One region of the Burkholderia ubonensis genome, then DNA from elsewhere that is predicted to be linked to it. Evidence: riboswitches for the same ligand, from Rfam matches in the RefSeq annotation. Region 1 holds a riboswitch; the other holds the start of a gene.

What was found. Region 1 has a riboswitch for manganese ahead of WJ35_RS20780 (sodium:calcium antiporter). Riboswitches for the same ligand answer to the same signal wherever they lie in the genome.
Region 2: it holds a riboswitch for manganese, as region 1 does, so the genes downstream of both, WJ35_RS07060 (TMEM165/GDT1 family protein) here and WJ35_RS20780 (sodium:calcium antiporter) in region 1, are expected to answer to the same signal.

Annotation. Positions count from the first base shown of each region.
Region 1 covers NZ_CP013422.1:163,785-171,565, forward strand. The annotation lists gene WJ35_RS20760 (MFS transporter) at 191-1,591, opposite strand; gene WJ35_RS20765 (hypothetical protein) at 1,815-2,183, opposite strand; gene WJ35_RS20770 (winged helix-turn-helix transcriptional regulator) at 2,230-2,559, opposite strand; gene WJ35_RS20775 (glutathione S-transferase C-terminal domain-containing protein) at 2,701-3,339, shown strand; gene WJ35_RS20780 (sodium:calcium antiporter) at 3,383-4,393, opposite strand; yybP-ykoY riboswitch at 4,524-4,659, opposite strand; gene WJ35_RS20785 (ExeM/NucH family extracellular endonuclease) at 4,876-6,687, shown strand; gene WJ35_RS20790 (S10 family serine carboxypeptidase-like protein) at 7,436-7,781, shown strand, end outside.
Region 2 covers NZ_CP013420.1:1,559,884-1,567,664, forward strand. The annotation lists gene WJ35_RS07040 (disulfide bond formation protein B) at 16-528, shown strand; partial or broken gene xdhC (xanthine dehydrogenase accessory protein XdhC) at 1,019-2,024, shown strand; gene WJ35_RS07050 (adenosine deaminase) at 2,043-3,068, shown strand; gene guaD (guanine deaminase) at 3,231-4,544, shown strand; yybP-ykoY riboswitch at 4,617-4,755, shown strand; gene WJ35_RS07060 (TMEM165/GDT1 family protein) at 4,837-5,409, shown strand; gene WJ35_RS07065 (DUF4136 domain-containing protein) at 5,458-6,153, opposite strand; gene pepN (aminopeptidase N) at 6,340-7,781, shown strand, end outside.

The DNA of each region.
Region 1 (7,781 bases):
TGCTGCCGTACCGACCGATGACCGACGCATCCGCGCGTTCGCACAGCCCTGCATCGGAAGCCTGCGCGACAGCCGCCGTGCGTGTGGCCGGCACGCATCCGAACGCAAGGCCAGCAGCTACCGCTTCGCTCGGCGTGCCGCGCCCAGCCCGATCGTCGGCGCGACCACAAGATCGGTTCGGGGCCGCTCCTTACGCCTCGATCCGCTCGACCTTGCCGACCAGCAACCCGTACGACAGGCTGCCGGCAAGCGCCATCGCCGCGATGTAGGTGATCGCGCGCGAGAAGTCCGCGCCGTCGACGAGCAGGCCGATCACGATCGGCGTCGCGATCGCGGACAGATTGCCGATCAGGTTGAACACGCCGCCGGTGAGCCCGAGCAGCCGCGCGGGCGCGAGGCCCGACACGAGCGACCACGTGATCGACGCGAAGCCGTTGCCGAAGAACGCGATGGTCATGAACGCGATCACCCAGCCGGTCGACGTGACGTAGTTCGCGCCGATGATGCAGGTGGAGATCAGCAGCCCCGAGATGATCGGCAGCTTGCGCGCGAAGCCTTGCGACGCGCCGCGCCGCATCAGCCAGTCCGACAGCACGCCCGAGCACAGCACGCCGACGAACGCGGCGAGAAACGGCAGCGACGCGAGAAAGCCGGACTTGATGAAGTCCATGCCGCGATATTTGACGAGGTAGGTCGGGAACCACGTGAGGAAGAACCACAGCGTCGAGTTCAGCGCGAACTGGCCGAGATAGATGCCCCACAGCTTGCGCCGCCCGAGCACGACGCCGAGGTCGCGCCACGTCGACGGCACGCGTTCGGGGCGCGCGGCGATGCGGTCTTCGAGATCGACGAGGCCGCCGCCGTCGCGGATCAGCGCGAGTTCCGCCGCGTTGATGCCGCGAAACGCGCGCGGCTCGCGATACAGCGCGTACCAGATCGCGGCCCACGCGATGCCGGCGAGCCCGGTCGCGACGAACACCATGTGCCAGCCGAGGTGCAGCTGCAACCACGCCAGCACCGGCGTGAGGAACGCAAGGCCGACGAATTGCCCGGACGTGTAGCCGCCGATCGCGCCCGCGCGTTCGCGGGTGGGGAACCACGTCGTGACCACGCGGTTGTTGATCGGATAGGCCGGCGCTTCCAGCGCGCCGACGGCGAGCCGCAGCACGATCAGCCCGACGAACGAGCCGGCGAAGCCGAGCAGCAGCGTGGCGGCCGACCACAGGGCGAGCGCGAGCGCATACAGCACGCGCGGCGACACCTTGTCGACGAGCCAGCCGCCCGGTATCTGCATCAGCGCGTAGGTCCACCCGAATGCGGAAAACACCAGGCCCGCGCGCACGGGGTCGATGTTCAGCTCCTTGAACAGCGCGGGCGCGGCGATCGACAGGTTGCTGCGGTCGAGGTAGTTGATCACCACCGTGACGAACAGCAGCGCGAGGATGACCATGCGCTTGCGGCTGGCCGGCGCGGTGGATGCGGTGGATGCGGTAAATGCAGCGGACGCGCGAGCGTCGGGCGCTGCGGAATCGGCGCCCGTGCGCGCTTGCTCCGACGGCGCGGCATGGGTGCGTGACGCGGAATGGGCCACGGGTCGTCTCCTGTGCTTGTGCGGCGCGTGCCCGCGTGACGGGACGGCCGTATTCAATGGCATCGGAACAACGTTATGGCCCGCGTACCGCGCGCGTCAACATCTGGACAGTCATCCCCATTAATGGGACGTTGCGCGCGCAATGTGTGGAGATGCCTGCGCGCGCGGTTCGTCATACGCGCCGCGCGTCATATCTCGGCGATCCCGCGCCGATGTCGGCGCGTCACGCGCTCGCGGTGTCGTCGCGATATCCGCGCTTGCCGTCGAAGATTTCCGCCAGCGCGGCGCGCAGCACCGCGCGATCATGTTCGCCGGGCGCCAGATGAATCACGTAATGCGTATTGCCGTCGAGTCGCGCGGCGGTGCGTTCGTCGAGCTCGACTTCGAGCGTGCGTTCCGTCAGGCGGACGGACAGATCGTCCACGCGCGCGGTGAGCTGGTCGCGCACCATCACCTCGATCGTCGTGTCGTCCGGGAATCGCAGCAGCGAGAAGCAGTAGTCCTGCTCCGCGTCGAAGCAGTAGAGGTTCGCGAAGCTCTCGTCGTCGTCGACGTCGGCCGTCGCGGCGCCGAGCGTGGCGTGTAGTTCCATGATGTTTCTCTCGAGGTAGGGAAGCCGCTGCAGCGGCGCATGCGCGTCAATCCGGCGTCACGTGTCGCGCCTTCAGCCACAGCCCGAATTCGCGCATCGTTTCGACGACGGGGCGCAGCCGGTCGCCGTCCGCGCTCAGATCGTACTCGACCCGCACCGGCACTTCGGGATACACGGTGCGTCGCACGAGGCCGGCGTCTTCGAGCGCACGCAGGTCGAGCGTCAGCATCCGCTGCGAGATGCCCGGCATGTCGCGACGCAGATCGCTGAAGCGCTTCGGCCCATCGAGCAGATACGACACGAGCAGCAGCCGCCAGCGGCCGCCGAGCAGCCGCATCGATTCTTCCACGGAACATCCTGTCGCACTCGTTTTCATGCTGATGACTTTGCGTCGGTAACTTTTTTGTGACTACGGCACAAACGACTGCCTTCTTCTCAGCGCCGCGCCGATGCGAGATATTAGCGCCCGCGTCGCGGCGAATCGAGAGAGATACGAAACATTCACACAAGGAAACGCATGAAGCTCTATCACGCTCCCGGCAGCTGCTCGCAGGCGATCTGCATCGTGCTGCGCGAAGCGCAATTCGACGCGCAGATCGTCACGGTGGACGCGCGCCGGCATCGGTTCGACGATGGCCGCGACTATCGTGCCGTGAACGAACTCGGCTACGTGCCGCTGCTCGTGCTCGACGACGGCACCACGCTGCGCGAAGGCCCCGTGATCGCGCAGTATCTGGCCGACCGGCGCCCCGAAGCCGGACTCGCGCCGGCATACGGAACGCTCGCGCGCTACCGGCTGATGGAATGGCTGAACTTCCTCGGCACGGAGATCCACAAGGGGTTCATTCCGTTGCTGTACGCGGTACAGGCGGGCAAATACGTCGATCCGGTGCGCCGGAAGCTCGACAGCCGCTTTGCATGGATCGACCGGCAGCTCGACGGCCACACGTATCTGACGGGCGACACCTTCACGATCGCCGATGCGTATCTGTTCGCGCTGACCGGCTGGGGCAAGGCCGGCTGGCTGCGCTCGGTGTACGACGCGGACATCGACCTGAGCCGCCATGCGAACCTGCGCAGCTGGTACGAGCGTGTGCGGGCGCGGGCGGCCGTACAGCAGGTGCTGCAGGCCGACGGGCTGGCGAACGCCGCCTGACCGACGCGCGGGCCTCGGCGTGAATGGCGAGGCCCGCGCGCATTCAACGCGTGAGCGTCACGTACAGATAGCCGGCGTAGCCGGCGCCGTTCGCGAGCAGCGCCCAGATCGCGAGCCCGCGCGCCCGCGCATTGACGCGCAGCCACACTGCCGCCGCGAGCGTGATGACCACGCCGGTCAGCACTTCGGCGCGCGGCTCCCACGGCGTCAGCATGATGCCGATCGCCGGCAGCAGCGTGCCCTGGAACACCATCGCGCCGGTGATGTTGCCGAACGCGAGCGTGTCCTTCGAGCGGCGAATCCACAGCACGCTGTTGACCTTCTCCGGCAGCTCGGTCGCGATCGGCACGATGATCAGCGACAGCAGCAGCGGCGAGATGCCGAGCAGTTGCGACACGCCGTCGACGCCGTGAATGAAGCCCTTCGCGCCGCCGACCAGCAGCGCGACGCCGACGGCGAGCTGCAGCGCGATGGTCGCCAGATTGGTCGGCAGCCCGGTGCGCGACAGGAACATCGTGTGCGGCGCCTCGGTGCCGTGCCCGGCGTCGACGAGCTGCGTCGACGCGCGCAGCGTCATCACCACGTACATCACGTAGATGCCGACCAGCATCGCGCCGAGCATCGCGCGCACCGCCCAGACGTGATGCGGGACGAACATCGCGACCGTCGCGAGCGTGAACGCGGCGATGAAGTAGTTCAGGTCGCGCACGAAGCCGCTGCGCTCGGGTGCGATGGTGCCGGTCACGCCGCGCGAGCGGATCACGGCGAGCGTCATCAGGAAGGTGGTGAGCGTCGCGAGCATCAGCGGCGCGCCGAGAATCGCGCCGACGCCGATTTCCTCGTTCACCGCGGCGTTCGACGTGCCGCCGATCAGCGCGAGCAGCGGCACCGTCGTCTCGGGCAGCGCGGTGCCGACGGCCGCGAACAGCGAACCCGTCACGCCTTCGGAGATCTTCAGGCGTTCGCCGAGATGTTCGAGCGCATTGGTGAAGAGTTCGGCGGCGATCAGGATGACGATCAGCATGAACGCCAGTTCGACGAGCATCAACGTCATGCGGCACCTCCGCACGCGCGCGGGTTGGCGTTAGTGGGATGGCGGAAGCGGACGAAGCGCGACGGGAAAGGGACGAAGGACATGGGGGCTCCGTGGTCGGACGTTGACGAACCATGACGCATCTGCCGACGTCCGACCCGGAACGGCGCGATGCGTCGATGGTCTCGCCAAGCCGATTCGGCCGAACGCGCCACGGCCGCAAGCCGAGTATGTTGACGCGTTCGCTTTCCAGAGCGGAAAGCAGGCTACTCCCCAAAGACGAACGGCAGTCTAGCCGAGCCCGATGCTTTCGGCAAGCTGGTGCGGGCATGCGCTCGGGGCTGCATTCGGGCCTGCACGGCGGGCCGGCTGCCGACGAACGTGCGTACCGTATCGCGGAGCAAGCGCCGTGCCGCACATTACATCCATCTGTCGTTTGGTTACTAACAACTGTCATCGACCGCGGCTAAGCTTTCGGCACCCTCACAACCGGGTTTCCCGTCATGCGCTCGACACTTCGCCTGTTTGCGCCGCTCCTGCTGCTGCCCGCGCTCGCCGCGCCCGTCGTTGCCGCCACCGCCGCGCCCGTCAGCGCGACTTGCGGCGGCAGCGCGACGCCGATCGCCGAGATCCAGGGGCCGGGCGCGCCGTCGCCGCTCGCCGGCCAGAACGTCTCGATCGAGGCGGTCGTCACCGCCGATTTCGGCGGCGCCGACGGCTTCGGCGGCTTCTTCGTCCAGCAGGCCGATGCGCAGCGCCGCAACCAGCCGGGCGTCTCCGAGGGGCTGTTCGTCTATGCGCCGAAGGCGCGCGCGACGGCCGGCGATCTCGTCCACGTGACCGGCAAGGTCGAGGAGAAATACGGGCAGACGCAGCTCACGCTGTCGGGCGCCATCGCGGTGTGCGCGAACGGCCAGACGGTCACGCCGGCGACGCTCACGCTGCCGGTCGACGCCGCGACCGCGTTCGCCGCGTACGAAGGCATGCTCGTGCGGCTGCCGCAGACGCTGACCGTCACCGACAACTACGAGCTCGGCCGCTACGGCAGCGTGCTGCTCAGCAACGGCCGCCTGCGCACGCCGACGAGCGTCGTGCCGCCCGCGCAGGCGCGGTCGCAAATCGACGCGAACGCGCGCAACCGGCTGGTCCTCGACGACGGCTCGAACAAGCAGAACCCGGCGAGCGTCCCGTATCCGGCGCCCGGGCTTTCCGCCGCGAACACGCTGCGCGCCGGCTACACGGTGCGCGGCGTCGAAGGCGTGCTCGAGATGCGCTACGGCGCATGGCGCGTGCAGCCGGTGCCCGGCGCGGCCGCGCCGGCGTTCGACGCGCGCGCGAATCCGCGCACCGCGGCGCCCGCGCGCGATCGGCACGCGAACCTGCGCGTGGCTTCGTTCAATGTCCTCAATTATTTCAACGGCAACGGCCTCGGCGGCGGCTTCGACGATCCGGCCAACCGCGGCGCGAAAACCTATCAGGAGTTCGTGCGCCAGGACGCGAAGATCGTCAGCGCGCTGAAGGCGCTCGACGCCGACGTGATCGGCCTGATGGAGATCCAGAACAACGGCTACGGCGAACTGAGCGCGGTGCGCCAGCTCGCGGCGAAGCTCGGCAGCCGCTGGCGCGTGGTCGATCCGGGCGCGGCGCGCCTCGGCGGCGACGCGATCGCGGTCGCGCTGATCTACGACAGCCGCACGGTCGAACCGGTCGGCCGCGCGGCGACGCTCGCGATCGACGACAAGAACCGCCAGCCGCTCGCGCAGACGTTCCGGCGCGTCGGCGGCAAGCATGCGCTGACGGTCGTGGTCAATCATCTGAAATCGAAGAATTGCCCGGACGCGACGAGCGACGATCTCGACCAGGGCGACGGCCAGGGCTGCTGGAACGCGACGCGCACGCGCGCGGCGGCCAGGCTCGCCGACTGGCTCGCCGGCACGCCGACCGGCGCGTCGAGCCAGGGCGTGCTGCTGATCGGCGATTTCAACAGCTACACGCATGAAGACCCGATCCGCCTGCTCGAGTCGCGCGGCTACCGGAACCTCGTGTCGCGCTGGATCGGCGCGAATGCGTACAGCTACGTCTACAACGGCGAAGCGGGCTATCTCGATCACGCGCTCGCGTCGCTGCCGCTCGCGGCGCACGTGAAGGCCGTGCACGAGTGGCACATCAACGCGGACGAGCCGGTCGCGCTGCAGTACACGCTCGCGTACAAGAGCGCCGAGCAGCAACGGACCTGGTACGCGCCCGACGCGTACCGCTCGTCGGATCACGATCCGGTGCTGGTCGACATCGCGCTGCCGGGCCGCGCGCGCTGAGCGTGGGCGGCGGTGACGCCGCACATCGCCGCCATTTTCTCCGCTTCATGGGTCGCCCGCGTCATTCGCGGGCGATCCGCAATACGATGCGCCACGGTTCACGAGAATATCGGTTCATTCAGCCGCGTCGCCGATGCCGCGTCGCTCGCGATGCGATTCCGTCATCGTGTAAATAATTCCACTCGCCAACCTGAAACCGATTTGAATCGGTATTTTATGGGCGGTCGCGGATTCAAATCAGCGCGCCATTCGAATCGGTTTTAAATAATAAAAACGAAAGAGACGATTTGCCGATCTGAAAGCATTCGCCGCGCGATGCGTCGTTTCGTAGAACGCCGTGCGACAAGGGTGACGGCGCTCGCGTCGAATACGAAACGGCTCTCCTGCCGCTGCCCACGCGGGCCTGCGCCGCGGTCTTTCAAATCCCGGACACTGACGGCCGTTTGCATCATCGGCGATTTTTTAATATCCGAATGATCTTTGACAACGCGGCGCAGCACCGCCTATTTTTGTGGTGTCGTAAAACCGCGTAATAAAAAAGTATTCAAAACTGCAAGGGGGCGGCGTCTCGGCATCATTCTCCGCCAGCAGTGTGCTGTGTCCGTAGCGAATTCGGTCTCTCGAAGAAGTCCAATCCCCAACCGCCGTCTGCCGACCGTGCAACGCGAGTGGCGGGTGCGCCTGTGCGTTCGTTGCCGGCGACGACGGCCTGTGTGAAGCGGTATCCAACCCGACACAAAGGACAGAGATGAAACCAGACAGCAGCAGTACCCGCAGTCGCGCCATACGCCGCGCCCGGCTGGCCGCGCTAGGCGCATTGACCGTCGCGACGCTCGTGCTGGCGGGCTGCGGCGGCGACGATTCGTCGTCGGTCGGCGCATCGAGCCTCGCGCAGGCGGCCGCGAGCCGGCAGGCCGCCGCGCAGCAGGCGAGCAGCGATGCGACGCCGGCGGCGAACCAGCCGTACGTCGACCCGGTCGCCTATTCGATGAACGCGACCGACGGCCTCGCGCCCGCGCAAGTCGCGGAGAAGGCGGCCGTGATGCACTACCAGTGGAAGTCCGGCGGCACCACGATCGACTACACGACGACCA
Region 2 (7,781 bases), on a different replicon from region 1:
GAACCTCGCTGACCCATGAACGACCACACGCTTGCGCTACGCCGTGAACGCCGCCTGCTGATGCTGCTCGGCTGGGTATGCATCGCCCTGCTCGCCGGCGCGCTCTATCTGCAGTACGTGAAGAACGAGGACCCATGCCCGCTGTGCATCATCCAGCGCTACTTCTTCGCGGCGATCGGCATCTTCGCGTTCCTCGCCGCCGGGATGCGCCACTGGCGCGGCGTCTGGCTGCTCGAATTGCTGATCGCGATCTCGGCGGCCGCCGGCGTCGGCACCGCCGCGCGGCATCTGTCGATCCAGATGAACCCCGGCTTCAGCTGCGGCTTCGACACGCTGCAGCCGATCGTCGACAGCCTGCCGCCCGCGCACTGGTTCCCCGGCATGTTCAAGGTCGCCGGTCTGTGCGAGACGGTCTATCCGCCGATTTTCGGCATCCTGCTGCCCGGCTGGGCGCTGATCGGCTTCGCGGCGATCCTGATCCCGGTTGCCGCGAGCCTCTGGCGCCATCGCCGCAAACTCGCACGCTGAAGCGACGCGGCCGAGCCGCACCGGCCGCGTCCATCGGGCGCGAGACAGCCGGCGCGGCGCCGCTCCACCTGCGCGCTCGAACCCTCAACGCCTCCCGCGCCGATTCCCCGGCTCGCTCGCGCAACCCCTCTGCACGCGCGTTTCCGCCCGCGCCGCGCACCTCGGCGCCCTGCCCGTGCGCAGCCGGCCTATGATCGACATGATCGCCGTCTGATAGCCCGGATCACCGCGCCGCCATGTTGCCGGCGCGTCGCGGTGTTATCTTCCCGACTGGATGGCGATCTACGTGCGCGAGGCCGGGCGGTTTCGACCCCTGCGTAACGCGCGCCTGATCCGCAATGTCGACCGGATTCATCATGACAACGCAAACCATCCGCATCTGTCACCCTCATGGCGTCCGCGCCGCATTCGGCGGCGCACCTCGCCCGCCCCGCTCCGGGCCCGCCGGCCCGCGCCGCGCATCCTGCGCCGACCGTCCGGGAGCGCGCTGATGGAACCGTGGCTCGGCGATCTCCAGCACATGCTCGCGCACGGCGAAGCGGCCGTGCTCGTCACCGTCGCGCACACCGACGGCTCCGCGCCGCGCGAAGCCGGCACCAAGATGCTCGTGACGCGCGACACCGCGCGCCACACGATCGGCGGCGGCCATCTGGAATGGAAGGCAATCGAAATCGCGCGACACCTGCTGAAGGACGGCGCGCACGTGCCGCACGCACGCAAGCTCGAGCGGCTCGCGCTCGGCCCGAGCCTCGGCCAGTGCTGCGGCGGCGCGGTGGTGCTCGCGTTCGAGCGGCTCGACGTCGGCGATCTCGGCTGGATCATGTCGCTCGCGAAACGCGTCGCGGCCGGCGCCGCGACCGTGCGCAGCGTATCATTCGGCCCCTCGCCGGGCGCGCCGCTCCTGAGCGAGCCGGAGCCGGCCGCCGCGCGCGCCGACTGCCTGCTGTGGGAAACCGGCGGCGTCGCGCTGATGACCGAGACGATCGCGCCGCATGCGTTCCCGGTCGTGCTGTTCGGCGCCGGGCACGTGAGCGCCGCGCTCGTGAAAGTGCTCGCGACGCTGCCGTGCAGCCGTGCGCTGGGTCGACCGGCGCGACGCGGCGTTCCCGCCGTCCGACACGCTCGCCGGGATCGGCAACCTGACGATCGACGCGAGCGACACGCCGGACGACGCCGTCGACGCCGCGCCGCCGCAGAGCTACTTCGTCGTGATGACGCACGATCATGCGCGCGACTTCGCGCTGGCCGAGCGTATCCTGCGGCGCGGCGACTACGCGTACTTCGGGATGATCGGCTCGCACACGAAGCGCGTGCAGTTCGATCACCGGCTCGCGGCGATCGGCATCGATCCGGCGCAGATCGCGCGGATGCGCTGCCCGATCGGCGTCGAAGGCATCGTCGACAAGGCGCCCGAAGTGATCGCGATCTCGGTGGCCGCGCAGTTGCTGCAGGCCGTCGAAGCGCATGCGCCCGCGCAGGCCTCCCCTACTTTCTGACCGACCAAGAAAAACGCCATGACCCCGACATTCAAAGAGAAAATCGCCCGTGCGCCGAAAGCGGAGCTGCACATCCATATCGAAGGCTCGCTCGAGCCGGAGCTGATCTTCACGCTCGCGAAGCGCAACGACGTGAAGCTCGCGTACGACTCGATCGACGCGCTGCGCGCCGCATACGCGTTCACCGACCTGCAGTCGTTCCTCGACATCTACTACGCGGGCGCGAGCGTGCTGCTCACCGAGCAGGATTTCTACGACATGACGGCTGCGTACTGCGAACGCGCGCTCGCGGACAACGTCGTCCACACCGAGCTGTTCTTCGACCCGCAGACGCACACCGAGCGCGGCGTGCCGATCGAAACGGTCGTCGCGGGGATCGAGCGCGCGCTCGCCGACGCGGAGCAGCGCGGCCTGTCGAGCCGGCTGATCATGTGCTTCCTGCGCCATCTGTCCGAAGAGGATGCGCTCGCGACGTTCGACGCCGCGCTGCCGCTCTTCGAGCAGTACAAGCATCGCCTGATCGGCGTCGGCCTCGACTCGTCCGAGCGCGGCAACCCGCCGTCGAAGTTCGCGCGGGTGTTCGAGAAGGCGCGCGCGCTCGGCCTGAAGCTCGTCGCGCACGCGGGCGAGGAAGGCCCGCCCGCATATGTGCATGAAGCGCTCGACCTGCTGAAGGTCGACCGGATCGACCACGGCGTGCGCAGCATCGAGGATGCGGCGCTCGTCGAGCGTCTCGCCCGATCGCGAATGGCGCTCACCGTCTGCCCGCTGTCGAACCTGAAGCTGTGCGTGTTCGACGACATGGCGAAGCACACGCTGAAGGCGCTGCTCGACCAGGGCGTCGCGGTGACGATCAATTCCGACGATCCGGCCTACTTCGGCGGCTACGTCAACGACAACTATTTCGCGACCGTCGAAGGGCTGCGCCTGACGGACGCGGAAGTCCACACCGTGATCCGCAACGGCTTCGAGGCGTCGTTCGTCGACGCCGCGCAGCGCGACGCGCTGACCGCGCGCCTCGACGCGTACTGGCACGCCGCCTGACGATGCGGCCGACGAATGCGGACCGCCGCGGTCACGGCGACAGACCTTGAGGATGAGGAACGCTTTTCCGATTGATATCCGAGACGGCGCGGGCCGTCGCAACCCGCCCCGCGCCGCCGCTCGCACCACGCTGATCGTTTTTTCCACGCAGGACCATTCGTCATGACGCAAACCGCTTTCCGCGCCCGGCTGCTGACCTTCAGCGGCGACCCGGCGCAATCCGCCCAGGCCGTGCACTACGAGACCGACGGCCTTCTGATCGTCGACGACGGCAAGGTCGTCGCGGCCGGCCCGCACGCGCGGCTCGCCGCGACGCTGCCGCCCGACGCGCTCGTGCACGACCTGCGCGACAAGCTGATCGTGCCCGGCTTCATCGACACGCACATCCACTATCCGCAGACGGACATGATCGCATCGCCGGCGCCCGGCCTGCTGCCGTGGCTCGACAAGTACACGTTCCCGACCGAGCGGCAGTTCGGCGACGCCGACCATGCGCGCGAGGTCGCGGAATTCTTCGTCGACGAGCTGCTCGCGTGCGGCACGACGAGCGCGCTCGTCTACTGCACGGTGCACAAGCAGTCGGCGGACGCGCTGTTCACGGTGAGCGACGCGCGCGACCTGCGGATGATCGCGGGCAAGGTGCTGATGGACCGCAACTGCCCCGAATTCCTGCGCGATACCGCGCAATCGGGGTACGACGACAGCGCGGAGCTGATCGGCCGCTGGCACGGCCGCGGCCGCCAGATGTACGCGCTCACGCCGCGCTTCGCGCCGACGTCGACCGACGCGCAGCTCGAAGCGTGCGCCGAACTCGCGCGCCGCCATCCGGACGTGTTCGTGCAGAGCCACGTCGCCGAGAACGTCGACGAGGTGAAATGGGCGGCCGAGCTGTTCCCCGGCCACCGCAGCTACCTCGACATCTACGATCATTACGGGCTGCTGCGCCGCCGCGCGGTGTACGGCCACTGCATCCATCTCGACGACGAGGACCGCCGCCGGATGGCCGAGACGGGCACCGTGGTCGCGCACTGCCCGACGTCGAACTTCTTCCTCGGCAGCGGCCTGTTCGACTTCGACAAGGCGGGCGAATACGGCGTGCCGGTCGCGCTCGCGACCGACGTCGGCGGCGGCACGTCGTTCTCGATGCTGCAGACGATGAACGAGGCGCACAAGGTCGCGCGGCTGTCCGGGCATCACCTGAGCGCCACGCGGATGTTCTGGCTCGCGACCGCGGGCGCCGCGCAGGCGCTCGACCTCGCGGACACGGTCGGCACGCTCGCGCCGCGCACCGAGGCGGACTTCGTCGTGCTCGATCCGCAGGCGACGCCGCTGCTCGCGCGCCGCACGCAGCGCGCGGAATCGCTCGAGGAGCTGCTGTTCGCGTTCGCGCTGCTCGGCGACGACCGGGCCGTGTACCGTACTTACGCGGCCGGCCGCTGCGTGCACGAGCGCGGCACCGCGCGCCGCGCCGCCTGACCGAACGCCGGCGCGCGTCGCGCGATGCGGTGTCCGAACCGCTTTTGCGCGCGGCGCGCACCGTGCTAGAATCCGCTCCTCATTGGGGAGTAGCCGCTCCGCTCGATGTCCCGCGCCACCGGCGCGCATCGTGACGGAGGCGTCCGTCAACAGACTTGGCCGTTCGGCCATGGCGGGCGCAGCCACCGAAGGCCTGGCGAGACCGATGGTTCACAGTGCGCCGCATCAGGGCCCGGCGCGCCGTGGATCGTCGCTCGCACGCATAACGACAGGCCCGTGGAACCCCCCGTACGTGACCCAAGCCTTCCTGATCTCCACCGGCGCCGTCGCCCTCGCAGAAATCGGCGACAAGACGCAACTGCTTTCCCTCGTGCTCGCCGCGCGCTACCGCAAGCCCGTTCCGATCATTCTCGGCGTGCTGGTCGCGACGCTCGTCAACCACGGATTCGCGGGCGCGCTCGGCGAATGGCTCGGCGCGCTCGTCACGCCGTCGATCATGCGCTGGGCGCTCGCGTTCTCGTTCATCGGGATGGGGCTGTGGATCCTGGTGCCGGACAAGCTCGACGCCGACGAAGCCAACGCGAACCGCTCGCGGCTCGGCGTGTTCGGCGCGACCCTGGTCGCGTTCTTCCTCGCCGAAATGGGCGACAAGACCCAGATCGCGACCGTCGCGCTCGCCGCGCGCTTCCAGGATTACATCGGCGTCGTCGCCGGCACGACGTTCGGGATGATGCTCGCGAACGTGCCGGCGATCCTGCTCGGCGACCGCTTTGCGCACCGCCTGCCGACGAAGGTCGTGCACGGCATCGCGGCCGTGCTGTTCGTCGTGCTCGGCGTGCTCGCGCTGTTCGGCGTCGGGGCATGACCCGCGCGGCGCCGTGGCCGGCCGGCGGCCGCGACGCCACAACCGCCGCTACTTGACCGCCGCCGCGCCCGACGCCGGCGCGGCCGACACCGCGCGCTCGTTGGCCGCCGGCGCGGCCGGCCCGCCCTTCTTGTCGACCGGCAGCCGCACCGTCCTGACCGCGCCGTTGCCGAGCGGGAAATCGGCGAGCGCGCTGCGCGCGAGGAACGGCATCGCATACAGCAGCACCCCGTTGTCGCCGGTCGTGCGCGCGGTCACGTTATAGACTTCCTTGCCCGTCGCGCGCTCGGTGATGCGGATGCCGAGCGTGTAGTCGAACACCTGGTAAGTCTGGTTCACGTAGCCGGCCGGGAACGGCCCCCAGGGCCCCCACGGGCCCCACGGCCCGCGCCGCCAGTACGGCCCCGGGAACCAGGGGTCGTAATAGACCGGCGTCGGCACCGCCACCAGGTCGCTGCCGACGCCGTAGGTCAGCCCGACCAGGTAGCGGGCGCTCGCCTGCGGCACCTGGCGGAACGCATACGAGGACAGCTCGCCGGCAACGATCGGCTCGTAGGTCGACTGCTCGATGCTGTTCTTCTGCGCGTCGCTGCGCGTGAAGGCATAGGTGCGTGTCGCGTCGCTGCCGCTCCAGTCGGAGAAGGCCGTGACCTGCGTCGTCACGTAGCTGGTGCAGCCCGCCAGCAGCGCCACGCACAGCGCCGCCGCCCAACCCGCACCGCGAAAAATCCGTTCGCATCTCATGATCGTCCTCGTCAATCCGTCACCCGCCCGTCGCGTCGCGCGAAACGGTCGGGATGCCGATAATACGCGGACTGTCCGAAACGGTAAAAAGTTCGCACGGCACGCAAACTCAAGCCTTTGTACAATGGGCCGATTCGCCGGGCCCGCGCCGCGCGCCCGATCCCGATTCCACCGACCTCGACGACCATGTCCGACAACGCCTCCTCCACCGTGATCCGCCGCGCCGACTACACGCCGCCGGCGTTCCTCATCGATTCCGTCGCGCTCGAATTCGACCTCGCGCCGGCCCGCACGATCGTCAGGAACACGATGCGCGTGCGCCGCAATCCCGACGCCGCGCCCGCCCCGCACCTGGAGCTGATGGGCGAAGCGCTCGAATTCGTCGGCGCATCGCTCGACGGTGCGCCGCATGCGGCCGTGCGCGCGCACGAGCGCGGGCTGACCATCGAGAACGTGCCCGACGCGTTCGAGCTGACGCTCGACAGCGCCTGCGCACCCGACCAGAACACGACGCTGTCGGGCCTGTACGTGTCGAGCGGCAACTTCTTCACGCAGTGCGAGGCCGAGGGCTTCCGCCGCATCACCTATTTCCTGGACCGTCCCGACGTGATGGCGTCGTACACGGTGACGCTGCGCGCGGACAAGGCCGCGTACCCGGTGCTGCTGTCGAACGGCAACCTGGTCGATTCCGGCGAGTTGCCCGACGGCCGCCACTTCGCGAAGTGGGAAGACCCGTTCAGGAAGCCGAGCTACCTGTTCGCGCTCGTCGCGGGCAAGCTCGTCGCGATCGAGGAAAAGATCACGACCGGCTCCGGCAAAGAGAAGCTGCTGCAGGTGTGGGTCGAGCCGCAAGACCTCGACAAGACCCGTCACGCGATGGATTCGCTGATCCACTCGATCCGCTGGGACGAGCAGCGCTTCGGCCTCGAGCTCGATCTCGACCGCTTCATGATCGTCGCGGTCGGCGACTTCAACATGGGCGCGATGGAAAACAAGGGGCTCAACATCTTCAACACGAAGTACGTGCTGGCGAATCCCGAAACGGCGACCGACACCGATTTCGCGAACATCGAGTCGGTGGTCGGCCACGAGTATTTCCATAACTGGACCGGCAACCGCGTGACCTGCCGCGACTGGTTCCAGCTGAGCCTGAAGGAAGGCCTGACGGTGTTCCGCGACCAGGAATTCTCGGCCGACATGGCTGCGGGCGACGACGCGAACTCGGCGGCCCGCGCGGTCAAGCGCATCGAGGACGTGCGCGTGCTGCGCCAGCTGCAGTTCGCCGAGGACGCGGGCCCGATGGCGCATCCGGTGCGCCCGGAAAGCTACGTCGAGATCAACAACTTCTACACGATGACCGTCTACGAGAAAGGCTCGGAAGTCGTGCGGATGTACCAGACGCTGTTCGGCCGCGACGGCTTCCGCAAGGGGATGGACCTGTACTTCAAGCGCCACGACGGCCACGCGGTCACCTGCGACGATTTCCGCCACGCGATGGCGGACGCGAACGGCCGCGACCTCGCGCAGTTCGAGCGCTGGTACAGCCACGCCGGCACGCCGCGCGTGACGGTGAAGACCGCGTATGACGCGGCCGCGCGCCGCTACACGCTGACCCTCGCGCAGGGCTT